Regions from separate parts of the Saccharospirillum sp. HFRX-2 genome, predicted to be linked through region 2. Evidence: predicted binding sites of a transcription regulator. Region 2 holds the regulator's gene; the other holds the start of a gene.

Region 1 (15,763 bases), on a different contig from region 2:
TGGCGCGCTGGGCTGACCTGCCTCCCAGAGCGGTCAGTTACGCTGGCCTTAAAGATCGCCACGCGGTGACTACCCAGACTTTTTCGTTGCATTTGCCCGGTCAGGCCGATCCCAATCAACCGCTGTTGATCGATGGCGTGCGCATCATCGAGAAGCAGCGTCATCATCGAAAACTCAAGACCGGTCAGTTGGTGGGTAACGAATTTCGCGTTCGCCTGCGCGATTTCAGCGGCGATGCCGAGGCCGTTGCCGAGCGCTGGCAGCTGCTGGTCGAGCAGGGCTTTCCTAACTATTTCGGCCCGCAACGTTTTGGTGAGGGTGGGGCCAACCTTGAGCGCGCACGCGACTGGTTTTCCGGTGGTAAGCCACCCAGGCGCGAACTGCGTGGCATCCATCTGTCTGCGGTGCGGTCTTATTTATTCAATGAATTACTGGCGCGCCGCGTCGCCGATGGCACTTGGAATCAGTGGCTGCCTGGGGACTATCTGCAGTTTCGCGAAGGCCAGGGCGGTTTTGTCTGTTTGCAGGCTGAAGAGCATGATCTTGAACGGGTGAAGCAGGGCCAGTTATCACCCACGGCCAGTATGCCCGGCCGGGTTAAAGAGTCCTTGGGGCCGTTGGACGAACGCGAAACTCAGGCGCTGGCTGATGAATCCTTTTGGCTCGATGGTCTGATTAAACGCGATATAGAACGCGGTTTGCGCAAGCTGCGTGTATACGCCGAGCGCGGTGTTCTGAGCTGGCAGGACGGCGATCCTATTTTTACTTTTTTCCTGCCAGCGGGCAGTTACGCCACCACCGCCTTACGCGAAGTGGCGACTTGGAATGCAGACGATGAACGCGACTAGCAACACCTTTGGCGCAGGAGTGCGCTGACCATGAACCTCAGAGGCATTGGCATGACGTCGGAGCGGACCCGACGGCGACTGATCGAACGGCTGTTCGAGAAAGGCATTCGTGACCCTAAAGTGCTGGAGTGCTTTAACCAGGTGCCGCGCCATATCTTTGTCGATGAAGCCCTCGGTCATAAGGCCTACGAAGATACCGCCGTGCCAATTGGTTACGCTCAAACCCTGTCGCAACCCTATATAGTGGCGCGCATGACCGAACTGGTGTTGTCGGCGCGTCATCATGAGCGGGTGTTGGAAATCGGAACCGGTTCGGGCTTTCAGACGGCGGTGCTGTGTCAGGTGGTCGAGGAAGTCTTCTCGGTCGAACGTATTGCGCCCTTGCAGCAAAAAGCCCGTCAGCGACTGCGGCAGCTGAAAATCTATAACGCCCGGCTGAAATTGGACGACGGCTTTCTGGGTTGGCCCGACCAGGGCCCCTTCGATGTCATCATCGGCACGGCCGCTCCGGAAACACCGCCGCAGGAGTTAATCAACCAACTGGTTCCCGATGGCGGCCGGCTGATTCTGCCACTGGGCAGTGATGTTCAATATCTGACGGTGATCGAACGCGAAGGCGACGATATTCACACCCATCAGATCGAGCCGGTGCGTTTCGTACCGATGTTAAACGGCGTACAGAGAGAGCTATGAAACAGCAATTGCAGTGGTTCGCCAAAGGTGCCGTGATGGGCATTGCCGATGCGGTACCGGGGGTGTCTGGCGGCACCATGGCATTGATTACCGGCATCTACGAGCGGTTGATCGCTGCGCTGGCGGCCTTGCGAATCGATACCGCTCGCCAGGCGCTGAGCGGTGACTGGGCCGGCGCCTGGCAGCGTCTGGATGGTAACTTTCTGCTCAGCCTGGGGCTGGGGATTCTGCTCAGTCTCTTTACCACGCTCAGCCTGATGCACACCTTGCTGGAGCAGGCGCCACAGTTGGTCTGGGCGTTTTTCGCGGGGTTGATACTGGCATCCCTGCTGGTGCTGATGCGCCGTCATCGCTGGCAACCCATCGATGCTTTGTTGATGGCGCTAGGGACTTCTATTGCCGTTGGGATTGCGCTGTCGACCTCATTAGAGTTGACGCCAACGCCCTTCTGGCTGGTGGTGGGGGGCGCCTTGGCGATATCGGCCATGCTGCTGCCGGGTATATCGGGCAGCTTTATCCTCTTGTTGCTGGGTATTTATCCGGCGGTTGTGCAGGCCGTCAGTGAAGCTGATTTGGTTACCATTGCCTGGGTGGCGCTGGGTTGCCTGATCGGATTGCTGGCATTCAGTCGTCTGTTGAACGCCTTGCTGGCGCGATGGCATGACCGGGTGCTGGGTTTTATGCTCGGCTTCGTGCTCGGAGCCCTGATCAAAGTCTGGCCCTGGCAGGCCGGTGGCGATTGGTTAACTCCCCAGGCTTATCAGTTATTGACCGGCCAATCGGCTTGGCTGGGTGGCTGCCTGGCGATGGCGTTGCTCGGTGCACTCGGGGTTGTTTTACTGACCTTTAAGAGTCGCCGCTGAATTTGTCAATTTTAAAAGCGGATTGACTGCACAAATTTCGATTGGCCCCTAAAGGTTCTTAGATTAAATTTTCCTAATAAACGTTTTGTATGCTGGCTTTGAGAATAATACGGTGTTATGAACGGTGTTGGGTGGGCCTCGACCGGAGATAGAAGCGGAGATTAACGACTTGAGTGGAAACTGTCGAAAGGCGTCAAAATTTATGACAGTTGCCTGTTTCGGACTGCTGCTAAACGCCTGTGTGAACAACTCGGCCTACCGTTCTCTTGACGGCGATTCTTTGCCGTTCACAAGCCGTAACAATACCAATTCTGCCAGCGCCAGCATCGATCGTCCCGATCGCTACCGGGTGCGTTCAGGCGATACCCTGTTTTCCATCGCATTCCGCTATGGGCTTGATTATCGCAAGCTTGCCCGCGCAAATGACATTGATTCCAGCTATACCATCTTCGCCGGTCAAATGCTGGAATTGCGGGAGTCTGGGGGCTCTGGTAGTGCCAGTACTAGTACCAATTCGAGCCGTACAGCCTCTGGAGGTAGTGGCTCATCTGCTTCGGTTACAAACGATAACAGTCAAAATTCCGGCGTCAACGCATCCACGTCCGCATCCGCTGCAGCGCCCAATATTCAATGGGTCTGGCCACATGACGGCACTATAGTGCGAACATTTAATGCTAATGTATCCGATCGAAAAGGCGTTGATATCAGGGGGCAGTTTGGAGATTCTGTCAAAGCCGCCGCCGAGGGGTCAGTTGTCTACGCAGGCAATGGACTACCCGGCTATGGCAACCTGATCATTCTCGAACACAGCAACGCCTTGTTGAGTGCTTACGCCTTCAACCAGGAACTGCTGGTCTCTGAACAAGATCAGGTGCGCAAAGGGCAGGAGATTGCCCGGATGGGCAGGCAGGGAGATCAACCTGGCCTGCACTTCGAGATAAGGCGGGAAGGCAAACCGGTGAACCCCGAGCAGTATTTACCACGGAGGTAGCTGGTTTAAGTCTGGCCTAGGTCGGTCGATAGAACCGACATACGACGCACAGGTGAATGACTATGGCAGCACTCAGGGAACACGATTCCGCTGTGGCGGATGACCAGTTCAAGCAGTACCAGGACCTGCTCGATTCTTCGAGCTTTGATGAAAACCTGGCTTCTCTAAAAGAAGACCCTGATGCCCGGCAACTCGACGAGGACGTCGACAGCGATGCTGAGGAATCGGAATTCCGTGATGCGCTAAGCAGTAATGCTGGATTGCAGCGCTCGCTGGACGCTACCCAGATGTACCTGAATGAGATCGGCTTCTCTCCGCTGTTAAGCCCGGAAGAGGAAGTCTATTTCGCACGCCTGGCTCGTAAAGGTGAGCCGGCCGGCCGCAAACGCATGATTGAAAGTAACCTGCGTTTGGTGGTCAAGATTGCGCGCCGCTATCTGAACCGCGGTCTGACGCTGCTCGATCTGATCGAAGAAGGCAACCTGGGCTTGATCCGGGCGGTCGAGAAGTTCGATCCAGAGCGCGGCTTCCGTTTTTCCACCTATGCTACCTGGTGGATTCGGCAGACTATTGAGCGCGCCATCATGAATCAGACGCGGACCATCCGTTTGCCGATTCATGTCGTTAAAGAATTGAATGTTTATCTGCGTGCGGCCCGTGAACTGACTCAGAAGCTGGATCACGAGCCGACCGCAGAAGATATCGCCGAACTGCTCGAGCGTCCGGTGGAAGATGTGAAACGCATGCTGGCGCTGAATGAACGCGTGACCTCGGTGGATACGCCGATTGGTCCGAGTTCTGAAAAAAGCCTGCTCGACACCATCGCTGATGAAAAATCAGCCGATCCGTCGGAGACGCTGCAGGAAGACAACATGCGTTCCAGCATCGATGGCTGGCTGGATGAGTTGTCTGAAAAACAGCGTGAAGTCGTGGCCCGACGCTTTGGTCTGCGTGGTTATGAAACCAGCACGCTGGAAGAAGTCGGTCGTGAGATTGGTCTGACGCGTGAACGGGTGCGCCAGATTCAGGTTGAAGCGCTGCGTCGTCTGCGCGATATCATGGAAAAGCAAGGGTTGTCGGCTACCGCCTTGTTTGGTGCCTGATTTAACCACTCGCCAATAAAAAAAGAGCGCCTCTGGCGCTCTTTTTTTATCTGCAAATTCTGGGCTGGAAAAGCTCTCAGCGTTCCAGCGCTGCTAGTTTGCCCGGCTGGCCGTCGGCTTCAGCAGCACCTGGCAATGGATCTTTGCGTTCGTTGATATTGGGCCAGACTTCCGACAGCTCGGCGTTGAGCTCGATAAACTCAATCTGATTGGCAGGCACTTCGTCTTCAGAAACGATGGCTTCAGCCGGGCATTCGGGCTCACACAGCGCGCAGTCGATGCACTCGTCCGGATGAATGACCAGGAAGTTCGGGCCTTCGTAAAAGCAATCCACCGGGCAGACTTCAACACAATCGGTGTACTTGCACTTAATGCAGTTCTCGATGACAACAAAGGCCATGCAACGACTCTCCCCAATCGAATTCGTAAGGTGTGCGTATTCTAGTGATCCCCCCGGGCCCTCTCAAGCCGCCACTAAGACGAAAAGACCAGTTTTTTATCGCCAGGGGGAATAAAAACTCAAATTTCTCTAAGTATTGAGTATCGTTCTTATTTGGAGGCTGGGCCGTTGTCCCTGAGTTTGGTCTGTTGCTCATGCAACCAGTTCAGGGCTTGCAGCGGTGTCATGCCATTCAGGTCGAGTTTTTCCAGCCGTTCCAGCAAAGGGTGCGGTGCGCTGGCAAACAAGTCGTTTTGCAAGGGAGTGTCCCGAACGGCGGCTTGGCTGGACTCTGCTTTGCGGGTGCGACTGGGTGTCGAAGTGACGATCGGCCCACCTTCAAGTTCAGATAATTTGCTGCGCGCAGCATCGATAACAGCGCCCGGCACTCCCGCCAGACGAGCTACCTGAATACCGAAACTCTGGCTGGCGGGTCCCGGTTGGACGCGGTGCAAAAACACCAGGCGATCGTCGTGTTCGGTCGCATCCAGATGCAGGTTGCGAGCGTTTTCGTAGTGATCGGGCAGGGCGGTCATCTCGAAATAATGGGTCGCAAACAGCGTTAATGCCCGCTTGGTTTCCGCCAGTTCCGACGCCGCGGCCCAGGCCAATGACAGACCGTCGAAGGTCGAGGTGCCGCGGCCGACCTCATCCATGATGACCAGACTATTGGGTGTGGCGTTGTGCAGAATATTGGCCGTTTCGGTCATCTCGACCATAAAGGTGGAACGGCCGCCGGCGATGTCATCCGACGAGCCCATACGGGTGAAGATACGATCGATATTGCCGATTTTTGCAGCCGTTGCAGGCACAAAGCTGCCAATATGGCCGAGCAGCGCTATAACCGCGGCCTGGCGCATAAAGGTACTCTTACCGCCCATGTTCGGGCCAGTAATGACCAGGGTGCTGATGTCGCTGTTCAGCGTCAGATCATTGGGCACAAAGGGCGTTTCGGTTACCGCCTCGACAACGGGATGACGGCCTTCGCTGATATGCAGCTCGGCGGCATCGGTCAGTTCCGGCGCGTTCCAGTTAAAACGATCGGCGCAATTGGCCAGACAAACCAGGGTATCCAGCTCAGCGAGCGCATTGGCCATGGTCTGCAAGTTAGCCAGATCGTCGGCCAATTCCTGCACCAGGGCTTCATAGAGAAATTTCTCCCGCGCCAACGCCCGGCTTTTGGCACTCAGGGCTTTATCTTCGTATTGCTTCAGTTCCGGGGTGATAAAGCGTTCGGCGTTTTTCAAAGTTTGGCGGCGGATGTAATCCGTCGGGGCTTCGCGCGCTTGGGCCTTGCTGATTTCAATGTAGTAGCCGTGCACCCGGTTGTAGCCGACTTTGAGTGTCGGCAGGCCGGTGCGCTCGCGTTCCTGCTTTTCCAGTTGCAGCAGAAAGTCGCTGGCGTTGTTGTCGATGCCGCGCAGTTCGTCCAGTTCTTCATCGAAGCCTGCAGCAATAACACCGCCTTCGCGAATCACCACCGGCGGGTTGTCGATCAATGCCCGGCCGAGCACATCCTGCCAATGAGGCTGTTCGTGCAAGGCATCGGCCAGTTGTTTTAAACGCGGAGAATCGAGTGGTGTCAGATCGTTTTGCAGCAGCGGCAATTGCGTCATGGCTTCGCGCAGCCGGACCAGATCGCGCGGTCTGGCTGAGCCGAGCGCGACTCGCGACAGCACCCGTTCGATGTCGCCGATGGGTTTGAGCAGGGCGGCGAGGCCTTCGAAACGGAAATCGTCGAGCAAGGTACTGATGGCGTGCTGGCGCTGGCGCAGTTCGTCGCGGTTGCGCAGCGGCCGGCCCAGCCAGCGACGCAATTGACGGCTGCCCATGGCGGTGGCGCAGTGGTCCATCAGTTGAAACAGGGTGTTGTCTTCCTCGCCGCGCACGTTGAGGTCGATTTCCAGGTTGCGGCGCGAAGCGGCATCGAGAATCACCGAATCGTCATGGCGTTCGGGCAGGATGGCACGAATGTGTGGCAGCGTGCTCTTTTGCATATCGCTGGCATAGGTCAAAAGGCAGCCGGCGGCGCGCAACGCCAGCGGCATGTCCTGCACCCCGAAACCGCTGAGATCGCGGGTACCTAACTGGGTGGTCAGACGTTCACGGGCAGAGTCGAGATCGAACAGCCAGACTGGCTGATGACGCATGGCAGTGCGCGTCGACAACTCCGGCGCCGGGTCGTCTTCGGGCAACAGCAACTCACTCGGCCGCAGACGTTCCAGCTCGGCAATCAACGCTTCCTGACTGCTCAGCAGTTGCACGGTGAAACGGCCGGAGGCCATATCCAGAGCGGCCAGACCGAAGCCATTGTCGCGTTCGATTAACGCTACCAGCAGGCTTTCCTGGCGGTCGTTCAAAAAAGCTTCATCGCTTAAAGTGCCGGGTGTCAGTACCCTTACCACCTTGCGCTCGACCGGACCTTTAGCCGCGGCGGGATCGCCAATTTGTTCAGCGATGGCAACGGTATGCCCTTGACGCACCAGTCGGCCGATATAGCCTTCGGCGGAATGGTAAGGAATACCCGCCATGGGAATGGGCTCGCCAGCGCTTTGGCCGCGTTGCGTCAGGGTGATATCGAGCAGGCGGGCGGCTTCTTTAGCGTCGCCGTAGAACAGTTCGTAGAAGTCACCCATGCGGTAAAACACCAGATCATCTGGATGCTGACCTTTGATCTTCAGGTACTGTTGCATCATGGGGGTGTGTTGATTTTTACTGGTGGTTTGCGACATGCGGTGAGGGTCTTGGTTGATCCGTGAAGAGCCGCTCATGGTATTCGAATCAGAGTCAGGATGAAACGTATGGTCAGCGACGATCAGAACATCGTTCGATTAGCTCAAAGACTGCTGGCGTCTGGTTCACGTCTGGTTACCGTGGAAAGTTGTACCGGCGGAATGATCGCCGCCGCCTTAACCGATATGGCCGGTAGCTCGGACTGGTATGAAGGCGGTTGGGTCACCTATTCCAATGAACTCAAGCAGGCGTTGGGCGTACCCGCTCGAGGCATTGAGCAACATGGCGCGGTCAGTGAACAGGTGGCGCGCGCCATGGCTGAAGCCGGCCGGCGTCAGGCCGGGGTTGATTATTCCGTCGCTGTGACCGGCGTTGCCGGGCCCGGGGGTGGCAGTGTGGAAAAACCCGTTGGCACGGTCTGGATCGGCTGGGCACTGGGTGATCAGACTCAGGCAGAACGTTTTCAATTTGGCGGTGATCGAGCCGCCGTACGCGAGCAAACCGTTCAAGCAGCCCTGTCGGGTTTGCTGGAGCGCTTAGCCAATACAATTTGAACTTGTCGGTGCAGGCTGACCTGTGCCAGAATACTGTTCATTCATACAGTAAAAGGTGTTGGCGAGTCTGACACCCGTCGACAGCCTCAGGGGGAACACCATGGACACCAATAAAGAGAAAGCCTTATCCGCAGCCTTAAGCCAGATCGAGCGTCAGTTCGGCAAGGGTTCGGTAATGCGCATGGGCGACCAAAAGCACGTATCGGTGCCGGCGATTTCCACAGGCTCCCTGGGGCTGGATATCGCCCTGGGCATTGGCGGTTTGCCAAAAGGCCGGGTCGTGGAGATCTATGGGCCAGAAGCCTCGGGTAAAACGACTTTGACATTGCAAGTTGTTGCTGAAGCTCAGAAAGCCGGCGGCACCTGCGCCTTTGTCGATGCCGAGCATGCGCTCGACCCGTCCTACGCCAACAAGCTGGGCGTTAATGTGGATGACCTGCTGGTGTCCCAGCCCGATACCGGTGAGCAGGCACTGGAAATCGCCGACATGCTGGTGCGTTCCAATGCCGTCGACGTTATCGTCATCGACTCCGTTGCCGCCCTGGTACCCAAGGCTGAAATCGAAGGTGAAATGGGCGATATGCACGTTGGCCTGCAGGCGCGCTTAATGTCTCAGGCGCTGCGTAAGATCACCGGCAATATCAAGACCGCCAACTGCCTGGTGATCTTTATTAACCAGATTCGTATGAAGATCGGCGTGATGTTTGGCAGCCCGGAAACCACCACCGGTGGTAACGCGCTGAAGTTCTATTCCTCGGTTCGTCTCGACATTCGCCGCACCGGTACCATCAAAGAAGGCGACGAAGTGGTCGGTTCCGAAACCCGGGTCAAGGTGGTTAAAAACAAGGTAGCACCGCCGTTCAAACAGGCCGAGTTCCAGATCCACTATGGTAAGGGTATCTACCATATGGGCGAGGTGATCGATCTGGGCGTTAAGCTGGGCGTGGTAGAAAAATCCGGTGCCTGGTACAGCTATCAGGGCGATAAAATCGGCCAGGGCAAGGCGAATGCCGCCAAGTATCTGGAAGATAATCCGGAAGTGGCGCAGGCCATTGAAGCTAAAATCCGTGAAGCCTATCTGGTTACCAGCAAGGCTCCGGAAGAGGCTGAAGCGGCCGATAAAACCGAAGACGCAGACAAACCCCAAATCGAAGCTTGATCTGATCCTAGCGGCGGGCGCTTGATCAAGCCGCCCGCCGCTATTACCGCTATGGCCGATACCCCCTGGAATACCGCTTTAAATATTCTGGCTCGCCGCGAACACAGCCGGGCAGAGCTCGCGCGCAAGCTGGAACAGCGTTTTCCTGATCAGACCGACAGTGTGACTGAAGCGCTGGATCGTCTCGCAGAGCAGGGGCTGCAAGATGACCAGCGCTTTGCCGAAGCTTTCTTCCGCAGTCAGTTGGAGCGTAATCGTGGCCCCATCCGCATGCGTCACGAAGCCCGCCAGAAAGGCATTGCCGAGGCGATGGAAGCGCAACTGGCCGAGGCTGAAGTTGATTGGTATGAATTGGCGTTGGATGCAGCGACTCGTAAGCTGGGCCGTGATGATCCGTCCGAGCCCAAGGTCCAGGCCCGCCTGGCGCGTTTCCTGGCTTATCGCGGGTTTGACGGCGAATGCGTCCGTGCCGTCCTGTCTCAACTGCGTGCAACGCGCTCCGATGATGATTTCGAGTTCATCGATTAACCCCTTTTATCGCCTCAAAACCCCTTGTCTACTGGTGTCCGCAGAACCTTCTGTGTAACATTAGCGCCCTTTGAAACGACTGTATTTTCGCCACACAGCCAGTTGTTTTGTCACTCTTTTCCAAGGTGCGGTCCAACATTCAGGGCGCGCGACCGGTGCGGTAAAGGACGCAAGCTAGATAATGAAGACTTCTGAAATACGCCGACGTTTCCTCGATTATTTCGTCAGTCAGGGCCATACCGAAGTTGAAAGCGGCTCTCTGGTACCGGGCAATGATCCGACCTTGTTGTTTACCAACGCCGGTATGGTGCCCTTTAAGGACGTCTTTCTGGGCCAGGACAAACGCTCCTATAACCGTGCTGTTACCTCTCAGCGCTGCGTGCGCGCCGGTGGTAAGCACAACGATTTAGAAAACGTTGGCTATACCGCTCGCCATCACACCTTCTTTGAAATGCTCGGCAACTTCAGTTTTGGTGATTATTTTAAACGCGATGCCATCCGTTTCGCCTGGACCTTTCTGACCCAGGAATTGGGCCTGCCGAAAGAGCGTCTGTGGGTCACTGTCTATCATGATGATGACGAAGCTGCGGATATCTGGATTAACGAAATCGGTGTGCCGGCGGATCGACTTTCCCGGCTGGGCGAGAAAGACAATTTCTGGTCCATGGGCGACACCGGTCCTTGTGGTCCGTCCTCAGAAATTTTCTATGACCACGGTCCGGAAGTTCCCGGTGGTCCTCCGGGCAGCCCGGATGATGATCTCGATCGCTATATCGAAATCTGGAACCTGGTGTTTATGCAATTCGATCAGGCCGCTGATGGCACTCGTACGCCATTGCCGCGTCCGTCTATTGATACCGGCATGGGACTGGAGCGTCTTGCTGCTGTGCTGCAGCAGGTGCATTCCAACTATGAAATTGATCTGTTCCAGAATCTGATTCGTGCCGTTATGGCGGCGACCGGTTGCGACGATGTCGAAAACCGTTCGCTGCGTGTTATTGCCGACCACATCCGTTCGACGGCTTTCCTGATCATCGATGGCGTTGTGCCTTCGAATGAAGGTCGTGGCTACGTACTGCGCCGTATTATGCGTCGCGCTATTCGCCACGGTTACAAGCTGGGTCAGAACGAGCCTTTCTTTTATAAGCTGATCGATGCGCTGGGACAGCAGATGGGTGAAGCCTATCCGCAATTGCTCAGTATGAAAGAGCATCTGCAGAAAGTGATTCTGCTCGAAGAAGAACAGTTTGCTCGTACCCTGGACAACGGTATGGAGGTTTTAGAGGCCGGTATTGCCGAGTTAAGTGGTAAGACACTGCCTGGCGAGTTGGTCTTCCGTCTCTACGATACCTATGGCTTCCCGGCCGATTTGACCGCCGACGTCGCTCGTGAGCGCGATCTTGAAATCGACATGGCGGGTTTCGAAGAGCAGATGGAAGCTCAGCGTCAGCGCGCGCGTTCGGCCAGCAAATTTCGCATGGACAAAGATCTCGATCTGCAATTGGCAGGTGCCACCGACTTCCTCGGTTATGACAGCCTGGTTGGCGAAGGTCGGGTTATCAAATTACTGCAAAGCGGTGAGTCGGTTGATCAACTGAACGCTGGCGATGATGGTGTGATCATTCTGGACCGCACGCCTTTTTATGCGGAGTCCGGCGGCCAGATCGGCGATCATGGTCAGCTCAGCGCTCAGGACGTTGAGGTGGTGGTCGATGATTGCACCAAGTTGCAGGGCCATCACTTGCATCAGGTACGCGTGCAATCGGGCACGGTAAAACTGGGTGACACCCTCCAGGCAACGGTTGCCCGCGCCGAACGTGAAAACACCATGCGTCACCACAGTGCGACTCACCTTTTGCATGCGGCTTTGCGTGAAGTTCTTGGCGATCACGTTCAGCAGCGTGGTTCGCTGGTTACCTATGACAAACTGCGTTTTGACTTCTCGCATCTCGAAGCGGTAACGCCCAAAGAATTGCGTCTGATCGAACAACGCGTCAACGAGCAGGTGTTCGCCAATACCGAAGTGAGCACCGAGCTGATGCCGATCGAGCAAGCCAAGGCAAAAGGCGCTATGGCGCTGTTCGGTGAAAAATACGACGACGAAGTTCGTGTTTTGACCATGGGTATCAATAACTATTCGATTGAACTTTGTGGCGGCACTCACGTTCGTCGCACTGGGGATATTGGTCTGGTGCGTCTGGTATCTGAAACCGGTATTGCCTCGGGTGTTCGCCGTATTGAAGCAGTAGCCGGACCTTATGCCTTGGCTGAGGTTCATCTGCAGGAAGATCGCTTGGACCAGGTTGCCGCTGTTTTTAAAACCGGTACTGACCAGGTTGTTGACCGGGCAACACAGGCGCAGCAGCGGGTGCGTGAACTGGAGCGCTCGGTTGAGCAACTGAAAACCAAACTTGCCTCCAATGCTGGTACCGATCTGGCCGCCAGCGCTGTGGAAATCGGTGGCATCAAGGTGTTGGCCGCGGTACTTGAAGGCGCCGATGCCAAGACTCTGCGCGCCACCCTGGATCAGTTAAAAGACAAATTGCAGACGGCGGCCATCGTGTTGGCAGCGGTTAACGACGGCAAGGTGCAGTTGGCGGCCGGGGTAACCAAAGACAGCATTGATCGTCTCAAAGCCGGTGACCTGGTTAATCAGGTCGCCAGTCAGGTGGGTGGTAAAGGCGGTGGTAAGCCGGATATGGCCATGGCCGGCGGCAGTGAGCCGGAAAAACTCGCCGATGCATTGGCATCGGTGCCAGCCTGGGTCGAACAACAACTGGGCTGAGCAACGTGCTTAGCCTCAATCAGCATCCTGCAGTCGGGAACGAAACGGATGGCGTTATACGTTCATAAGTACGGCGGCACATCAGTCGGTTCGGTTGAGCGCATCGAACATGTCGCCGATAAGGTAAAAGCCGCTCGCGATGCCGGTGACGATATTGTCGTCGTGGTGTCTGCCATGAGTGGCGAAACCAATCGCTTGGTCGATTTAGCCAAAGGCATTACTGAGCAACCCAATCCACGCGAGATGGATGTGCTGCTGTCGACCGGGGAGCAGGTCACCATCGCCTTGTTGACGATGGCTTTGCATAAGCGTGGTTGTGCGGCGCGTTCCTATACTGGCGATCAGGTCCGCATTCTCACTGACAGCGCTCACACCAAGGCGCGCATTCGTCATATCGATGTCGATGCCATGCAAAAAGACCTCAAAGCCGGCCGCGTTCTGGTGGTCGCAGGTTTTCAGGGTGTCGATGAATTGGGTAATACCACGACGCTGGGCCGAGGCGGTTCTGACACCACAGCCGTTGCGCTGGCAGCTGCGTTGAAGGCCGACGAATGCCGCATCTATACCGATGTCGATGGTGTTTACACCACCGATCCGCGCGTGGTTGATCGCGCTCGTCGCCTGGAACAAATCACCTTCGAAGAAATGCTGGAAATGGCCAGTCTGGGTTCGAAAGTGTTGCAGATTCGCTCGGTCGAATTTGCGGGCAAATACAATGTGCCGTTGCGGGTGCTGTCCAGCTTTGAGGATGGCCCCGGTACCCTGATTACGCTGGAGGAAGAGAGCAAGATGGAACAGCCCGTCATTTCAGGTATTGCCTTCAACCGGGACGAAGCCAAGCTGACGGTCCTCGGTGTGCCCGATATTCCGGGCGTTGCCAGCCGTATTCTGGGCCCGGTCAGCGCTGCCAATATCGAAGTGGACATGATCGTCCAGAACGTCGCGGCCGATAACAGTACCGACTTCACCTTTACCGTCCATCGCAACGATTACGAACGCGTCCAGCAGGTATTGAGCGAAGTTGCCAACGACCTGGGTGCGCGGGAAGTACGGGGTGATTCGGCGATTGGCAAGGTGTCTATTGTCGGTGTCGGCATGCGCTCACACGCCGGCGTGGCCTCTAAGATGTTCGATACACTGGCGGCCGAAAACATCAATATTCAGATGATTTCGACCTCGGAGATCAAGGTATCGGTGGTGATCGCGGAAAAATACCTTGAATTGGCGGTACGTGCCCTCCATTCAGCATTCGAACTGGATGAGCCCGCGGAAAGCCGCTAAGGTTTCCCAGCATATTATTAGGTAAGAAACAGCGTTGTTCGCTGCCCCGAACAACGCTGTGGCCTGACAGCAGTTGAGTCGGCCATTGTTAGGTGTAAGTGGTCTTTCTATGGGGATGCTTGAAGTCACGACTAACGGCTGATGGCGGACCTGGTAGGAGCTGGATAATAAGTAGTTCCAGATAACTTAGGAGAATTTCGATGCTTATTTTGACTCGCCGCGTGGGTGAAACCCTGATGGTGGGTGACGAAGTAACTGTCACCGTACTTGGCGTCAAAGGGAATCAGGTCCGTATTGGCGTAAACGCGCCCAAGGATGTTGCTGTACACCGCGAGGAAATTTATCAGCGCATTCAGCGGGAAATGGGTCAGCCTGAAGGTGACGAAGAGGTTTAAGCTCATTTTTAAGGCTAGCGTCACTTGCCCGATAAGATGAGCTAATCGCTTAATTTTATTGAGTTTTTTCCTTTCATTTTGGAAATAACATGGTAAGATGCGCGCCGTTGTTCGGAGAGATGGCCGAGTGGCTGAAGGCGCGCCCCTGCTAAGGGCGTATGGGAGAAATCTCATCGAGGGTTCGAATCCCTCTCTCTCCGCCATTTGCTCTTGCAGTGCTGGTTGATTGACAGCAGCCTGTCGCAGCAAAATCGATGATCGGTCGCTGACCGGTCATCGCGTTAAGCGCCCGTAGCTCAGCTGGATAGAGTACCTGGCTACGAACCAGGCGGTCGCACGTTCGAATCGTGCCGGGCGCGCCATTTTTCAGGTCAACTTAGCCGTGTTGGTGAAGTTGATAACGCTCTCGCTTCAATAGAGCCTAAAGATGAAGCAATTCGCGCCCGTAGCTCAGCTGGATAGAGTACCTGGCTACGAACCAGGCGGTCGCACGTTCGAATCGTGCCGGGCGCGCCATTTCCCTTCTTGTAATATCCCTCCTTTTGGCACTGGTTTTGCCCTCTTGTTGCGTCTTTAATCAAGCTGGTTATGGCCTGTCTATTAGGCTGCTGTACCTACTTCGCCAACGCTCTGACTCAACAAATCCAGGGGGCTTATGTCGACGTCTCTGATGATGGCTGTGAACGACATTCTTGATCAGCAGCCAGCCGATTCCGGTTGTTTCCATACCGCTGTTGCAGGATTGGACATTATTCGATCTTTTGCGCAGGTGGAGGCCAATCACAGCCTCTATCGTCCGTCACTGTGCGTGGTATTAACCGGAGAAAAACAGATCTTGCTGGCAGACCAATGTTTGTCCTACGGTCAAATGCAGGCTTTAGTTGTCAGTATGGACATGCCCGCTTGCGGGCGAATTGTTGAGGCTTCGAAAGCTGGCCCATTCGTGGGGATTACGCTGGAATTGGATTTTTCCAAGCTGAGTGAGTTGATCTCCCAGATGGACCGTCCGCCCGTTCCCAGTTCGGCTGAAGCAACGGCTGTGTATGTCCTTGATATCGATGATCAACTGGCCGACTGTCTGCTGCGACTGATACGGCTGTCGCAAGATCCCCAGGCGGTTCCAATTCTCGCGCCGGCCATGATGCGTGAAATTCACTACTGGCTGTTGCGCAGCCCTTATGGGATTGAATTGTGTAAGCTGGCCGAGCCCGAATCGCAGATGCATCGCATTGCTAAGGCGATCCAGTTGTTGCGTCAGCGCTATACCGAACCGCTGCGCGTTGACGAAATTGCCAAGTCGGTACAGATGAGCGCCTCTTCTTTTTATCAACATTTCAAAGCGATCACCTCACTGTCGCCGATCCAGTATCAAAAGAAATTGCGTTTGCTCG
Region 2 (15,763 bases):
CGATGCCGATGCGATGTTTGAGGGTGATCGGAATATCCACCGCATCGAGCATCGCCGCCAGTCCATCGCGTACCAGCCCAGCGTGGCCCATCAGCACCGCGCCGATCATACCGTTCTGCACTCGATCGGACGGACAGCCGGCGTTGAGGTTGACCTCGTCATAACCCCAATCTTTTGCCAGCCTGGCGCACTGGGCCAGATCGGCCGGCTCGCTGCCACCGAGTTGCAACGCCAACGGGTGTTCGCTGGCATCGAAGCGCAGAAAGCGTTCGGTATTGCCGTGAATCAGCGCGCCGGTAGTGACCATTTCGGTGTAGAGCAGGGCACGCCGGGTCAGCAGTCGGTGAAACTGACGGCACTCGGACGTGGTCCAGTCCATCATGGGGGCGACGCTGAAAGGATGTGGGTAGGCCAAAGCGGTCTCCGCGAATTGGAATCGGAGGGGCGGAAGCCCCTCTTAATTCGGGTGCCGAATTATAACCAAAAAGTCACTGCCAGATAACCCAGCGTAGACATCACGATGGTGTACGGCAGCGCCATGATCACCATGCGTCCGTAAGACAGGCGAATCAGCGGCGCGATGGCTGAGGTCAGCAGGAACAGAAACGCTGCCTGGCCGTTAGGCGTAGCAACAGACGGCAGGTTGGTGCCGGTGTTGATGGCCACGGTCAGCAGGTTGAAGTGCTCCAGATCGATGGCGCCGCTTTCCAGCGCGGACTTTACTTCGTTGATATAAACGGTCGCCACGAAGACATTGTCACTGATCGCCGACAGCAAACCATTGGCCACAAAGAACATGCCCGGCTGAATGGCTTCGGGCAGGCTCAGTACCAGTGTGATAATCGGTGTGAAAAGGTGCTGGCTGTGAATCACCGCGACGATGGTGAAAAACACCACCAGCAGGGCGGTGAAAGGCAGTGCTTCTTCGAAGGCTTTGCCCAGTTGATGCTCGTCGGTAATGCCGTTCAAGGCGGTCAGCAATACGATCACGCTTAAACCGATCAAACCAACTTCGGCCAGATGCAGGGCGAGACCAGCGATCAACCAGACCGCCGCCAACGCCTGGACAATCAACTTAGTGACATCACGACGCGTGCGCTTGCTTTGCTGGTGGGTTTCATAGTCGGTCAGGATGGTACGCACCGATGCCGGCAGGCGCGCGCCGTAGCCGAACCAGCGCAGCTTTTCGAGCAGCACGCAGGTGGTCAGACCCGCAAATAATACCGGCATGGTGACCGGCGCCATGCGCATAAAAAATTCACCGAATTGCCAGCCGGCGATGTGGGCAATCAACAGGTTTTGCGGTTCGCCCACCAGAGTGCAGACGCCACCCAGAGCAGTACCCACAGCACCGTGCATCAACAACGAACGCAGGAAGGCGCGGAACTCGTTCAAGTCCTGACGGTGCAGGTCTTCTACTGAGTCGTCTTCGTTATGGTTGTGTTCGTTTTGCTGGAAGGGTTTGCCGGAAGCGACTTTGTGGTAAACGCTGTAGAAGCCGACCGCAACGCTGATCAAAACCGCAGTGACCGTCAGCGCATCGAGGAAGGCCGACAAAAACGCAGCCGCCGAACAGAACATCAATGACAACAAGGACTTCGAGCGGATGCCCAGCAGCAATTTCGTGAAGGTAAACAGCAACAGATCCTTCATGAAATAAATGCCGGCGACCATAAACATCAGCAGCAGAATTACCGGAAAATTGACCGCGGCTTCGTGATAAACGACTTCCGGATTAGTCAAACCGATGAGAACCGATTCCAGCGCCAGCAGGCCGCCCGGTTGTAACGGGTAGCATTTCAGCGCCATGGCCAGGGTGAAAATAAACTCGCCGATCAACAGCCAGCCAACCACGTGCGGGCCGGCGTCGCCGAGTGCCCACAGCAGAATGGGGTTGATGATCAGAAAACTGACAATGGTCTGTTTGTACCAGGTCGGGCTGTTGCCCAGAAAGTTGGCAACGATGGACTGAGTGTAGGTGGTGCTCATTGTGTGCTCATTGGAAAGGGGAAAGCGGTTGGGAGCCCGTCGTGCTGGGACGTCGTTCTCCCGAAAAATGGGCGCTTAAACTACTCGTTTTTGCCGATTTTTCAAGCGATTAGAGGGAATAACTGAGAATCTTGCCGGCCATAAACGGTGCTTTTCTTGGCTCTGTGACTGTGGAAGACTGAACGGCGTTATCTCAGGCGCTGTTGTGCCTCTCTAAACCGACTAGAGTGTATCGCTAAGCTCAGGCTTTTCGGTTCAATCGGACCCCATCGCAAAGGTGTAAGAGGGAAGCATATGACCTACTGGCCGTTACTCTTGATTCTGTTTCCGGTGTGCGTGCTGCTGCTGTTTCTGGCTGTGCGCTTGTTGTTTCGTGGCGGCTGGGTGGGCGGTTTTTTCCGCGGCCTGATTGGTATTGGCAGCCTGCTGATTATCGTTGTGCTCGGTTATCTGGTCGTCGATCTGGCGGCTTACCGGGCCTTGCGCGCCGAAACCACCATTGCCAGCCTGTCGTTCCAGCAACTGGGCGATCAGCGTTATCAGGTCGAACTGACGCCCACCGATGCCGATGCCAGCCAAAGCTTTGAACTGACCGGCGATGAATGGCAGATCGATGCGCGCATTCTCACCTGGACCGGCCCGTTAACGGTTTTGGGCATGGAACCGGTGTTTCGCCTGGAACGGCTGTCCGGTCGTTACCGTGATCTGGCGCAGGAGCGCAGTGCCGATCGTCGGGTGCATTCGCTGGAAAATGACCGCTGGTTAAGCATGCGGCAGTTTGAACCCTTCCTGCCTTGGGTCGATGCGCGTTTTGGTAGCGCGGCTTATTTACCGATGGTTGATGGTGGGGTCTTTGAAGTGGCGTTGACGTCGCGGGGCTTGATTGCCCGGCCGGTCAACGAACCGGCGCGGGCAGCGGTGGGCAGCTGGAGCTCTGAATAGAATCAGAGTGAGAACAGATCCGACAGGCGTGTCGCCAGCATCATGTCACCTTCGGTGCGCAGCCGGCCGGCCATAAAGGCCTGCATGCCATTCAACTCACCCTCGGCAATCTCGTTGAGAGTATCGGCGTCCATCAGCAGGGTCACGCTGGGATCGTCGTGCTCACCTTCACCCAATTGGCACTGGCCGTTCTTAACGATCAGGTGGTAGGTTGCGTCGTCTTCGATGGCAAATTGGAAAACTTCATCCATATCGCCCGCTGCGTCCGCGTTAAACCGTGATTGGATGGTATTGAAGAGTTCAGCCGTCGTAGCCATCTAAGGTCTCCTGTACATGGGCTTGGGAACTTCGGCATTGTAGGAGCCGCCCATGGTGAAATCAAACATCTGTTTGAAACGAAAGTTTGAAGCCGATAACAGTCAATACAGCAAGGAGCCACAGCGTGTGGAGTGATTACTGGTTGTTCTTATTGAAAGCCCTGACGGTGGCCCTGGTCATCATCCTTATTATCGGCGCCATTGCCCGCAATGCGCGCTCAGGGCAGGCGGGAGGTCACAAAGGCCGATTGATCGTACGCAAGCTGAACGAGCGTTTCCGCCGCCAGGCCGATGCTATTCGTCACCAGGTGTTCGATAAAAAAGCGCTCAAGGCTCACCAGAAAGAAGAGAAAGCGCGACATAAGGCGGACAAGGGAAAAACGCCGGAGCGCGTCTGGTTGCTGAACTTCAAAGGCGATATTCAGGCGTCGCAGGTTGCTTCGCTGCGTGAGGAGATCAGCGCGTTGCTGGCCGTCGCTAAAGCCGGCGAGGAAGTGGTGCTGGTGCTGGAAAGCCCGGGCGGTGCGGTCAGCGGTTATGGCCTGGCGGCGTCGCAGCTGATGCGCATCCGCGATGCCGGCTTGAAGCTGACCGTCTGCGTCGACAAGGTCGCCGCCAGTGGTGGCTATATGATGGCCTGTATTGCCGACCGCATTATGGCCGCGCCTTTTGCCATCGTCGGTTCCATTGGTGTGTTGGCTCAGGTGCCCAACGTCCACAACCTGCTGAAAAAGCACGATGTCGATGTTGAGGTGTTAACCGCCGGCAAACACAAAGCGCCGCTGACGCTGATGGGTGAGAAAACCGAAGCCGGTCGGCAGAAATTTCTCGATGATCTGGAAGCCATTCATCGCCGCTTTAAAGGCCTGGTCGGTCGCTTCCGTCCGCAGCTGGAGCTCGACAAAGTCACCGAAGGCGACTTCTGGTTGGCCGAAGATGCACTGGAGCTGCAACTGATCGACGAGATTGGCACCAGTGACGACTACCTGAAAAAACTGGTCGATGACAAAGAACTGGTCTCAGTCACCTGGAAGCCGCAACGTCATCTGAATGTGAAGGTGCGCACCGCTGCCTCGGCCGCGACGGAAGGTTTTTTTGAGCGCTTATCGCAGCGGATATTGCCGTAATTAACCAATAAAAAAAGCCGGCAGTTGCCGGCTTTTTTTATTGGGCCGTGACCCGTGCATTAGTTAATGCGGGTTACGTCCACATAGAGCGTGAGGCGTTGACCGGGTTGAATGTACGGCTGGTCAATGCTGTTCCAGCGTTCGATATCGGTAACACGGACATTAAAGCGGTTGGCGATGCGTGACAGTGAATCACCGGAGCGCACCACATAACCGACCCGACGTACCACTTCACGGTTGGTCGGCACATTGGTGCGGGCGTTATTGGAATCCAGCCAGATGGCAAGCGTCTGGCCCGGACGCAGTACATCGCGCGGCGCCATGTTGTTCCAGCGCGCCAGATTGCCGACGCTGACGCCGTATTCGCGGGAGATGTCCCAGAAAGTATCGCCGCCGCGCACCACATAGTTAACGCGGGTGCGGTTGCTGCCGGCCAGCGCATTCTGGGTGCGCGCCAGGCGTTGGCTGGCACTCATTGAATAATCGCTGGAGCGGGCGGAGGCGATGGGGATCATCAACGCATCACCGGCGCGAATCAGGCTGCCGGACAGGTCGTTGGCGTCGCGCAGCATTTCCACTGTGACATTAAAGCGACCGGCAATGGTGAGCAGCGAATCACCCGGTTTGATGGTATAGCGCTGCCAGGTCATGCGCGATTCCGGCGGCAGTTCAGCCAGTTTCTGGCGGAAGCCTTCGGCTTTATCGACGTAAACCAGCAAACGGTGCGGACCGTCCGGGTTGGTGGCCCATTGGTTGTAACCCGGGTTGAGCAGGTACAGATCGCTCAGGTCCATATCGGCCAGCTGGGCGGCTTGTGCCAGATCGATCTGACCACCGACTTCTACCACGGCGAAGTAGGGCTGAGTGCTGACCACGGGCAATTCGATGCCATAGACTTCCGGCGAGTGAATCAGCTTGGCCAGGGCAAACATCTTGGGCACGTAGGCTTCGGTTTCGCGCGGCAGGTTCAGGTGCCAGAAATCGGTTGGCCGGCCGGCGGCTTCGTTGCGACGCACGGCGCGCAATACGGTACCGGGGCCGGAGTTGTAGGCGGCCAGGGCGAGCAGCCAGTCGCCATCGAACATCTGGTTCAGGCGATCAAGATACTCCAGGGCGGCGCGGGTGGAGTCGACGACATCGCGACGGCCGTCGTACCACCAGTCCTGTTTCAGACCGTACATCCGGCCGGTGGACGGAATGAACTGCCACATACCGGCGGCGCTGCCGTGCGAATAGGCGAACGGATCGAAAGCGCTTTCAACGATCGGCAGCAAGGCCAGGTCGAGCGGCATATCACGCGCTTGTAATTCTTCGACGATGAAATAGAGATAACGACCGGCACGATCACTGACCCGATTGATGTAACTTTGGTGCCGGGCATACCAGCGCAGTTGGGCCGTGATCCGAGGATTGTCGAGCGTGACGTCGAATTCGAAGCCGCGGCGCAGGGTTTGGTAGAGGTCGTCAGGGTAGTGCGAGAAGGGATCGTATACAGCGCGGGCGCGGGCATTTTCTGCGCTCAGGTCCGGCTGGTGGGCGAAGATGTCGTCGGTGACCAGCAAGGTGGCAACCAGCGGATCGTAAACCGGATCCGAAAACGGCATGCTCAACGGTGGCCGCGGCATGATGGCCGGATAACCTGCATCCAGATCGATACCGGCGGTACGCACGGTTTGCTCGATGGGAATGCTGGTGCCGAACCAGGATTGGGGAATGCTTGAAAGGGAAGACCCGCCCAAGGTACTGCAGCCGCTAACCAGTATGCTGGCCAGGGCCGTTGGAAACAGATAACGATTTAAAAGCATGCAAGGGTCGCTTGGGTTTTGAAGCCGGTTTCGGTTTGGGCGATAATTCTATGTTGGTGATGGGGGTGTCGCAAGTGGACGGTCTTGTGCCTGATGTTCATCGGCGCTTCCTTGAACGATTTATTGCGAGGGTGTTTTGAATAACCAGATTGGTCAGCGCTTCAAACACCTGCTTCGTGCCGGGCCTCCGCATGTTGCCTCTCAGGAGGTTGCGCTTTCAAATTGGTATCGCTCTGCTTTGGGTCAGCGTCTGATCGAAACCGAGCGAGAACTGGTTGCGCGGGGACTGGCTGGTCGTTTCGGTTCTCATCTGTTGCAACTCGACAGCGGTTTGCACGAGCCACTTTTCGAGCAACGTCTATTTGGCTGTGGCACCATTGTCAGCCAACTGGATAACCGCGCACCTTGCCCGGTGGTTCGGGCCGACGCCGAAGCCTTACCCTTCGAACCGGAAAGCATTGATGCACTGGTGATGCATCATACGCTCGATCAGTGCGAAAACCCTTATCAAGCGGTGCGTGAAGCAGCCCAGGTGTTGCGTCCCGGTGGGTTGTTGGTGATCGTCGGCTTTAATCCGTTCAGTGCCTGGGGGGCTCGGGCGATGCTCAGTCGGGCTCAATCCGGGGTGTGGCGGTCGCGTTTTATTCGCAGTGGTCGTGTGGCTGACTGGATGCAACTGCTCAATTTCGAAATGGAGCGCCAGGAGAAACATCTGTTTATTCCGCCTTACCGCCGTCCGGAGTGGTTGGGGCGGTTAGGTTTTTTGAGTCGCGTGCAGCGACGTTTATTGCCGGTCTCCGGTGCAGTCTACCTTTTGGTGGGTTGCAAACAGGTGGCGGGACGAATCAATGGTCGGCCGCGCTGGCGCGCCCGGCCGGTACTGAAATCCGGCCTGACGAGCCGGACGATAAGGAATCAATATGAGTGACGCTGTCACCCTTTATACCGACGGCGCCTGCCGTGGTAATCCCGGTCCGGGTGGTTGGGGCGTGTTGATGCGCTCGGGCAAACACGAAAAATCACTGCATGGTGGCGAACGCGATACCACTAACAATCGTATGGAGCTGATGGCGGCCATCGCTGGTTTGGAATCTTTGAAGCGGCGTTGTCAGGTGGATCTGTACACCGATTCCCAATATGTGCGCAAAGGCATCACCGAGTGGATTCATGGCTGGAAACGCAATGGCTGGAAAACTGCCAGCAAGCAGCCGGTGAAGAATAAAGACCTGTGGCAGCGTTTGGATGAGCAGATCGGCAAGCACGAGGTGCAGTGGCATTGGGTAAAAGGCCACGCCGGTAATGAAGGGAACGAACGTGCCGATGCGCTGGCTAATCAGGGCGTCGACGACATTATTAAGCGAGGTTGATATGCGACAGATTGTACTGGATACGGAAACCACCGGTCTGAGCCCCAACAAGGGCGATCGCATCGTCGAAGTTGGGTGTGTCGAACTGGTCGGCCGTAAACATACTGGCCGACACTTTCACTACTACATCAACCCGGAGCGCGACATTCCCGAAGAAGTGATCGCCGTTCACGGCATTGATAATGAGAAGGTTAAGGACGCGCCTAAGTTTCGCGATATCGCTGACGACTTCTGGCAGTTTGTCGCGGGCGCTGAACTAGTCATCCACAACGCCTCCTTCGATATGGGCTTCCTGCAAATGGAATTTGATCGGTTGGCCGCCGAAGGTGACAGCCGTTTCGGTCGGTTGGACAGTCATTGCACCGTGCTCGATACGCTGATGCTGGCGCGTGAAAAACATCCGGGTGCCAAGGCTTCACTGGATGCGTTGTGCAAACGCTATGGTATCGATAACGGCCACCGTACACTGCACGGCGCTTTGCTTGACTCGGAGATTCTTGCTGACGTCTATTTGATGATGACCGGTGGCCAGACGGCACTGATTCTGGATGAAGAACCCCAGTCCAATAATGAAGAAGTGAGTTTTGATGCCAGTGCGGTGATGGCGGCTGGAGAGCGCTTGGTCGTTATTGAGCCGACGGCCGCAGAGCGCGAAGCGCATCTACAGATGCTGGCGATGATTGAGAAGAAATCCGGCACCGCGCCCCTGTGGAATAGCTCGAATGAGCCAGAGGCGCGACCGGAGTGATGCGTTTGCCGGGCGGTGCTTAGTGCAACGTCCGGCGAATAACGCCGACGTAGAGACCTTCGATGGCAAAGTCGTCCTGTTCCAGGTCGATCTTGATCGGATCAAAGTCGGTATTTTCCGGATAGAGCGTTACAATGCCGCCTTCGCGTTCATAGCGTTTGACGGTGACATCTTCACCGACTCGAGCAACAACGATATCGCCATTGCGGGCTTGATCGGTCTTGTGAACCGCGATTAGATCGTCTTCCAGTATGCCGATGTCTTTCATACTGAGCCCCTGCACCTGAAGCAAATAATCGGCTTTGGGGTTGAACAGACCGGAGGGAATTTCGACGAATTCCTCAATCTGTTCCTGGGCCAGAATAGGGGAGCCGGCAGCAACACGGCCGACGACGGGAATGCCCGCTTCGGCTTCGGATTCCGGCAGTCGGATACCGCGTGAGGCACCGGAGACCATCTCAATAGCCCCTTTACGGGCCAGGGCCTTGAGGTGTTCTTCCGCCGCATTGGGAGATTTAAAACCGAGCCGTTGGGCGATTTCTGCCCGGGTCGGTGGGTAGCCGGTGGCGCCAAGGTGCTCTTTAATGATATCCAGCACCTCTTGTTGACGAGCGGTCAGTTTCAGCATAGTGTCGCCCTGTTTTTTTATACAGTAGCTGTGATTATATACAGGCTACGCTCACTGTAAAGGACTCTAAAGGCTTGAAAAGTAGCAGTGAACTTTTCCCGGTGGCTTTGGCCAGTGCGGAATTCAAAGAAGGCGTCTACGAAGATGTCTATTCCCTGAAACCCAACAACAGCACCGACAAAACCGTCGAGATTGCACTGGTGCGTCTGCATCAGGAAAAAGTGACCAAGGCGTTGCCGCTATTGTTGGTTCACGATGCGTTCTACAACCACTGGCAATGGTTGGATTATGGCGTTGGCGGTACCGCTGGTGAGTTGGTACGTCAGGGTTACGATGTCTGGCTATTGGATTGGCGGGGCCATGGTTTGTCATCGCGCAACCAACGACCGCAAACCAATACGCTGGACATTATGGCTGAGTATGATCTGCCGTCCGTGTTCGCGTTTATTGAAGAACGCTGTGGCCACAAACCAGCCGTTGTTGCTCGCGGCATGGGTTGTGAGTTGATCAGCCGAACTCTGGCCTACGGTGAGACGCTGCCGGAGCTATTGTTCGTTAATTCCCACCAGTTACCGCCACGTCGCCTTTATTGGTTACCCGGCGCCAAGCTGATTCAGCGCATTCGTCTGCTTAAAAGCGCCTGGGTGAAAGGGCCGGGCGAAGAAATGGAAGTGCGGCAACTGTTTCGTCAATTGCTGAAAAAAGGGGGTTGGTTTGGTGGTTGGAAGACCACTGGCGGCCAGGCTATTCGTCCATCGCTGGATGCCCATCAGGACGTCACGCGTTGGGTATTTGAGCCGGGTCGTACTCCCTCCTGGTTAAAGCGCATGCGAGTGGCAGAAGATCATCGCAGCGAAGCCCGGGTGGTCGATTTTGATTGGGCGGCCTTGCTGCCCAAGGCGTCGGAGCCGGCCTGAAGCCAGTGTTCGAGTAATAAAAAAGGGTAGCCATAGTAGCTACCCTTTTTTGTGCCAGCGGGTTTTAGCCGGCTTTTATATTGGTGACATTCTTGCTGATGCGACGCGGCAATGCGTCTTTTAGTTTGTCGCGCATCGACAGCAGTAATTGCTCTGTTGTTGACCAGCTGATGCAAGCATCGGTCACCGATACGCCCGGTTTCAGGTCGGCCAGGTTCTCAGGGATTTTCTGATTGCCGGCTTCCAGATTGCTCTCAATCATCAGACCGATAATGGACTGGTTACCTTCCAGTATTTGGTTGGTGATGTTGTCAGCCACTAGCGGTTGCAGGTTGTGGTCTTTATTGGAGTTGGCGTGCGAACAATCGACCATGATGTTGGTGGGCACTCCGGCCTGACGCAGGCTTTCTTCACACAGCGAGACGCTGACTGAATCGTAGTTGGGTTTGCCATTGCCACCGCGCAACACCACATGACCGTAGCGATTACCGCGGGTATGGATAATCGCTACCTGGCCTTCGTGGTTGATACCCAGAAAGCGGTGCGGTGACGACACTGAATTCAGTGCATTAATAGCGACGTCCAGGCTGCCATCGGTACCGTTCTTAAAACCGACCGCAGAGGACAGGCCGCTGGCCATTTCGCGGTGAGTCTGGCTTTCGGTGGTACGCGCGCCGACGGCAGACCAACTGATCAGATCCTGAAGATACTGAGGTGAAATCGGATCCAGCGCTTCTGTGGCTGTGGGTAAGCCGATTTCAGCGATATCCAGCAACAGTTTGCGACCAATGTGCAGCCCGTCTTCAATCTTGAACGAATCGTTCAGATAGGGATCGTTGATCAAACCTTTCCAGCCGGTGGTGGTTCTGGGTTTTTCGAAATAAACACGCATCACCAGCAGTAAGCTATCCTGAACTTTCTCATTAAGCGCTTTTAAACGCCGCGCATATTCCAGCGCTTGTTCGGGATCATGAATAGAGCAGGGGCCGATAACGACAATAATACGATGATCGTCGCGATCCAGGATGCGTCGTACCGCTTCGCGGCCGGCATCAATAACGGCGTGGGCGCTGTCGGAAACAGGAAGGTCGGCTTTTAACGCCTCTGGTGTAATCAGAATTTCCTGGCTTTCGACGTTCAGATTGGTTAACTGTTGCATGGTTTGCGAGCGGCTCTTCTAAGTGAGGCTTTTTGGGGTCGTCTTCACAGGCAAAGATGATAGGGAAGTAAATAAACGAATACAAGCCGTAAACAAAGGGTTACACATATGAGTAGCAAGGGCGCAGTCAAAGAAAGTAGCGCAGCGAGCCAAATTGCCAAATGGGCATTGGTGCTGGCCTTTATTTTGGCCCTGGGCATCGCATTGGATGAATTCACCGCCAATACCGGCGATGGTGAATATCGTCTTTCCATTTGGGACCGTATTACCGGTAAGGAACCACCAAAACAAGGACGCGCGGAGGTGAGTGTGCAATTGGCACAGGAGCTCTGCCGTCAGCAGGTTCGGCAAAGTTTGGGCGAAATGTTCATTCGGGCGCATTTCGATAACCGATCTTCCCGGTACAACCAAGAACTTAAAGTTCACACCATCTTTCTGGACCTCGAAGTGACGTCTGGTGAATCGGGTGTTTACGGCCGTTGCGATGTCTCGGCAGTCGACCGTCGAATCCTGGAGTATCGCGTCAAGGGTTGGAGTAACCCCTTCTGGCGTTAACGGATTCAGAAGACGGCGTATTTCAGGCCTAACAGCAACAGCGCGGTTGCCAGTAACGGATGCATGATCCGGGCGGGCAATCGCGCTGATAGCGATGTGCCGATATAAATTGCCGGCAAAGACCCGAGAATCAACGCCGCCAGTAACGCAAAATCAACATTCCCCAGAAACAGATGCACCAGGCCCGCTGTCAGTGTCAGCGGCACGGCGTGCGCAATGTCTGTTCCGACGATTTCCTTCGGCATCAGCATCGGAAACAGCATCATTAATACGGCGGTGCCAATAGCGCCAGCGCCGACCGAACTGAGCGTTACCAGAAACCCCAGAACGACACCGACCAACCAGATCAGGATTGGATGATGGACTTGTTGTCGCGAATGCAGACGACGGGACAGGCGGTTGCGAAAAATCAGCACCGCAGCGGTGGTGACCAGCATGACACCCAGGGTGGTTTGCAGAATCGAGGCGTAGTGTTCAGGCTGGCGGAAAAAGAAAAACAGCATCAGACCCGTTAGTGCCGCTGCCGGTAGGCTGCCCGCGGCCATCAGAGCGACGATTGGCCAGCGCACATGACCACGACGATGATGGGCCACCATGCCACCGCTTTTGGTGATGGCGGCGTACCAAAGATCGGTGCCAATAGCGATGTGCGCGGGGAAGCCGAACATCAGCAGCAGCGGCGTCATCAGGGCGCCACCACCGACGCCCGTCAGGCCGATTATCAGGCCGACGGCGGCTCCGGACAGACTATAGAAAAGGATTTCCATACTGACTAAATCGTCATAGAGTACTGGTGTTGCTAAACCTATCGGTTATTAAGTATTCTTAAAAAGAATAATTGATCATACTTATATAACTTTACTGTTCTATCGCCCAGCACTGAAATTGACAGTAAGAAGAGTGCGGTAACGCACCGGATCCGATGTCGCTGTATTCAGTAATCGACAAGGACAAACAGGCAGCACTGCGCAAAGCGGTGATTGCTGCGATCGAAACGGGGAAACCATGAAGCTGCAACAGCTCAAATATATCTGGGAAGTCGCACATCATGATCTCAATGTGTCGGCGACAGCCCAAGTGCTCTACACCTCCCAACCGGGCATCAGTAAGCAGATCAGATTGCTGGAAGATGAGCTGGGCATCGAGATTTTTGCCCGTTCCGGCAAACACCTGACGCGCATTACACCCGCCGGTGAAGCAGTGTTGAAAGTCGCTGGCGAAGTGCTGCGTAAAGTCGATTCCATCAAGCAGATTGCCCAGGAATTCAGCAACGATCAGCAGGGTAATCTCAGCCTCGCCACCACTCATACTCAGGCGCGTTATGCGCTGCCCTCAGTGATCGACGATTTTATTCACGAGTTCCCTAATGTGGCCTTGCACATGCATCAGGGAACCCCGGTGCAGATTGCCGAAATGGCTGCCGATGGCACCGTCGATCTGGCCATCGCCACCGAAGGCATGGAGCACTTTGCCGACCTGGTGATGATGCCGTGCTACCGCTGGAACCGTTCTATCGTCGTACCGAAAAACCATCCACTGGCACAGAAAAGTCAGCTGACGCTGGAAGATGTTGCTGCTCATCCCATCGTTACGTATGTGTTCGGCTTTACCGGTCGTTCCAAGCTGGATGACGCCTTCGTCAATAAAGGCTTAACACCAAAAGTAGTCTTTACCGCGGCCGATGCGGACGTGATTAAAACCTACGTTCGTTTGGGATTGGGCGTGGGGATTCTGGCGCATATGGCGATCGATCCGGAGCAGGACAGGGATCTGGTCAGCCTGGATGCCAGCCACCTGTTTGAACCCAGTGTGACCAAGATCGGCATCCGCAAAGGCACCTTTATTCGTGGCTTTATGTATCGCTTTATCGAACGTTTTGCACCGCATTTAAATCGTGATCTGGTCGATCGTGCCATGGCGACACATAGCCGCCATGAGCTGGACGATCTCTTCCAGAATATTACTTTTCCCACCTATTGAGATGACGGACTAAACGCTGGGTGTTTTGATGTTTCCAGCGTGCAGTCCGCATTCTTTTTGCGTCGATTCTTCCCACCACCAGCGGCCTTCGCGTTCGTGCTGGCCGGGTAATACCGGTCGCGTGCACGGCTCGCAACCGATACTGACGAACCCTTGCTGATGTAAGTCGTTATAGGGAATTTCCATCAGCCGGATGTAATCCCAGACTTCCTTGGAACTCCAGTTTGCCAGTGGATTGTATTTGTACAACGCCTCGCCGCGGCCTTGAAAGCTGCCATCCAATTGCACGCTGGGAACTTCAGAACGCGTGCTTGGACTTTGATCGCGACGCTGACCGGTGATCCAGGCATCCAGGCCACTCAAGGCACGGCGCAGCGGTTCGATTTTGCGTATGCCACAGCATTCTTCGTGACCGTCCTGATAAAAACTGAACAGGCCTTTTTCCCGAACCAGGGTTTGCACCGCTTCCGCTTGCGGGCTGAACACTTCGATATCGATGTTGTAGTGGTTGCGCACGCGTTCAATAAAGGCGTAGGTCTGGGGATGCAGACGTCCGGTATCGAGGGTGAAGACCTTGGGTTTGTCAGTCAGTTTGCTCAGCATATCGACCAAGACAACGTCTTCGGCTCCGCTGAAGGAAACCGCCAGATATTCATGTTCGCTCAGGGCGCGCTTAACGATTTCTCGCGGTGACAGGCCGGATAATTCCAGGTTCAACTCGGTCAGGTTCATTAGGTCACGGTCTTTTTGAAGGTGGCGCTAGATTAGCAGCCTCGAACTCGGACGAAAAATAGCTGCAACTCATAAAGTTATTACCTAAGCGTTGCGACCCGATTTCCCGGTTCAGGGCACCGGACATTTTTTGATCAGCTCGCTACAGCATCAAGACAGTGCTGCATAAACTGCCGTTGCCAACTTTGAGGCCGCGTTCTAGTGTATCGGCCATTCTCAACAAGCGACTCAAGGAAACTGCCGTGGAACTGGCCTGCCTGGATCTGGAAGGGGTGTTGATACCGGAAATCTGGATTGCCTTTGCTGAGCAAACCGGTATCGAAGAACTCAAAGCAACTACGCGTGATATTCCCGACTATGACGTCCTGATGCGTCAGCGTCTGGCCATTTTGGAACAGCATAAGCTGGGGCTGAATGAAATCCAGGCGGTTATTGCGCAGTTGGCTCCGCTCGAGGGTGCGGCCGATTTTGTGGGCTGGTTACGCGAGCGGTTTCAGGTGGTTATTTTGTCGGATACCTTCTACGAATTCGCACAGCCATTGATGCGTCAGCTGGGTTTTCCGACGCTGTTTTGTCATCGATTGGAAGTGGCCGAGAATGGCCGGGTAGTGGATTATCACCTGCGTCAGAAAGATCCCAAGCGTGCTTCAATTCGCGCTTTCCACAGCCTGAATTATCGCTGCATCGCCGCCGGTGATTCCTATAACGACACCACCATGCTGGCTGAAGCTGATGCTGGGATTCTTTATAACGCCCCGGATAACGTCATTGCCGAGTTCCCGCAATTTCCTTCTGTGCGTGGTTACGATGAACTGCGTCAAGCCTTTTTAAGCGCCAGCAATCGCGACTTAACGCTCTAAGCTCTGGCCTTTAATCCGCTTCAATGTGCCCCAGGGTTTTGAGTAGTTGTCGAACCTTGGTGGCGCTTTCGGCGTATTCGCTGTCGGCATCGCTGTCGGCAACAATGCCACCACCACCGGCGCAGTTTAAGGTTTGGCCACGACGCACCACTGAGCGGATCAGAATGTTGCTGTCGAGGTAACCATCGTCGCTGAACCAGAACGCCGAACCGCAATAACTCGCCCGAGCCGCCAGCTCTAATTCATCGATAATTTGCATGGCGCGACGTTTGGGCGCGCCAGTAATCGAACCGCCAGGAAAGGCATCGAGCAACGCTTTTAACGGGCTGGTCTGCGGTTGTAGCTGCGCCGTCACGGTACTGACCAGATGGTGCACATTTGAATAAGACATCAATTCGAACAGGCGTGGCACCTGAACCGATCCTGGTCGGGCGTTGCGTGCCAGATCGTTGCGCAACAGGTCGACTATCATCAGATTTTCGGCGCGATCCTTGGTGCTGTTTAGCAGCGCCTGAGCCTGTTCATGATCACTTTGACTGTCTTTACCGCGCGGACGCGTGCCCTTAATCGGCTGGGTAACGATGGCGCCGTCATCGATGGTTAAAAAACGTTCTGGCGACACACTCAGCAGGCTGTG

The links. The regulator LexA, encoded in region 2, represses DNA repair genes until DNA is damaged. The targets are predictions, from matches to a motif close to TACTGTNTANNTANACAGTA.
Region 1: a site for LexA is predicted at 8,256-8,275, ahead of recA (recombinase RecA). Genes of this name have one in related genera too.

The regions. Positions count from the first base shown of each region.
Region 1 covers NZ_JBEBMU010000004.1:263,196-278,958, reverse strand. Annotated here, with positions in the region: gene truD (tRNA pseudouridine(13) synthase TruD) at 1-848, shown strand, start outside; gene ABMA60_RS11415 (protein-L-isoaspartate(D-aspartate) O-methyltransferase) at 879-1,541, shown strand; gene ABMA60_RS11410 (DUF368 domain-containing protein) at 1,538-2,404, shown strand; gene ABMA60_RS11405 (peptidoglycan DD-metalloendopeptidase family protein) at 2,607-3,395, shown strand; gene rpoS (RNA polymerase sigma factor RpoS) at 3,458-4,498, shown strand; gene fdxA (ferredoxin FdxA) at 4,575-4,898, opposite strand; gene mutS (DNA mismatch repair protein MutS) at 5,048-7,669, opposite strand; gene ABMA60_RS11385 (CinA family protein) at 7,730-8,224, shown strand; gene recA (recombinase RecA) at 8,325-9,383, shown strand; gene ABMA60_RS11375 (regulatory protein RecX) at 9,405-9,911, shown strand; gene alaS (alanine--tRNA ligase) at 10,093-12,696, shown strand; gene ABMA60_RS11365 (aspartate kinase) at 12,745-13,977, shown strand; gene csrA (carbon storage regulator CsrA) at 14,178-14,372, shown strand; tRNA gene ABMA60_RS11355 (tRNA-Ser) at 14,486-14,575, shown strand; tRNA gene ABMA60_RS11350 (tRNA-Arg) at 14,658-14,734, shown strand; tRNA gene ABMA60_RS11345 (tRNA-Arg) at 14,812-14,888, shown strand; gene ABMA60_RS11340 (AraC family transcriptional regulator) at 15,028-15,763, shown strand, end outside.
Region 2 covers NZ_JBEBMU010000006.1:8,474-24,236, reverse strand. Annotated here, with positions in the region: gene dusA (tRNA dihydrouridine(20/20a) synthase DusA) at 1-415, opposite strand, end outside; gene nhaB (sodium/proton antiporter NhaB) at 475-1,989, opposite strand; gene ABMA60_RS12925 (multidrug transporter) at 2,284-2,931, shown strand; gene ABMA60_RS12920 (SCP2 sterol-binding domain-containing protein) at 2,934-3,248, opposite strand; gene sohB (protease SohB) at 3,374-4,375, shown strand; gene ABMA60_RS12910 (LysM peptidoglycan-binding domain-containing protein) at 4,435-6,180, opposite strand; gene ABMA60_RS12905 (class I SAM-dependent methyltransferase) at 6,317-7,108, shown strand; gene rnhA (ribonuclease HI) at 7,101-7,547, shown strand; gene dnaQ (DNA polymerase III subunit epsilon) at 7,549-8,295, shown strand; gene lexA (transcriptional repressor LexA) at 8,315-8,923, opposite strand; gene ABMA60_RS12885 (alpha/beta hydrolase) at 8,998-9,840, shown strand; gene ABMA60_RS12880 (3-deoxy-7-phosphoheptulonate synthase) at 9,905-10,999, opposite strand; gene ABMA60_RS12875 (hypothetical protein) at 11,108-11,554, shown strand; gene ABMA60_RS12870 (sulfite exporter TauE/SafE family protein) at 11,560-12,321, opposite strand; gene cysB (HTH-type transcriptional regulator CysB) at 12,560-13,534, shown strand; partial or broken gene ABMA60_RS12860 (phosphoadenylyl-sulfate reductase) at 13,544-14,269, opposite strand; gene thrH (bifunctional phosphoserine phosphatase/homoserine phosphotransferase ThrH) at 14,509-15,126, shown strand; gene pabB (aminodeoxychorismate synthase component I) at 15,137-15,763, opposite strand, start outside.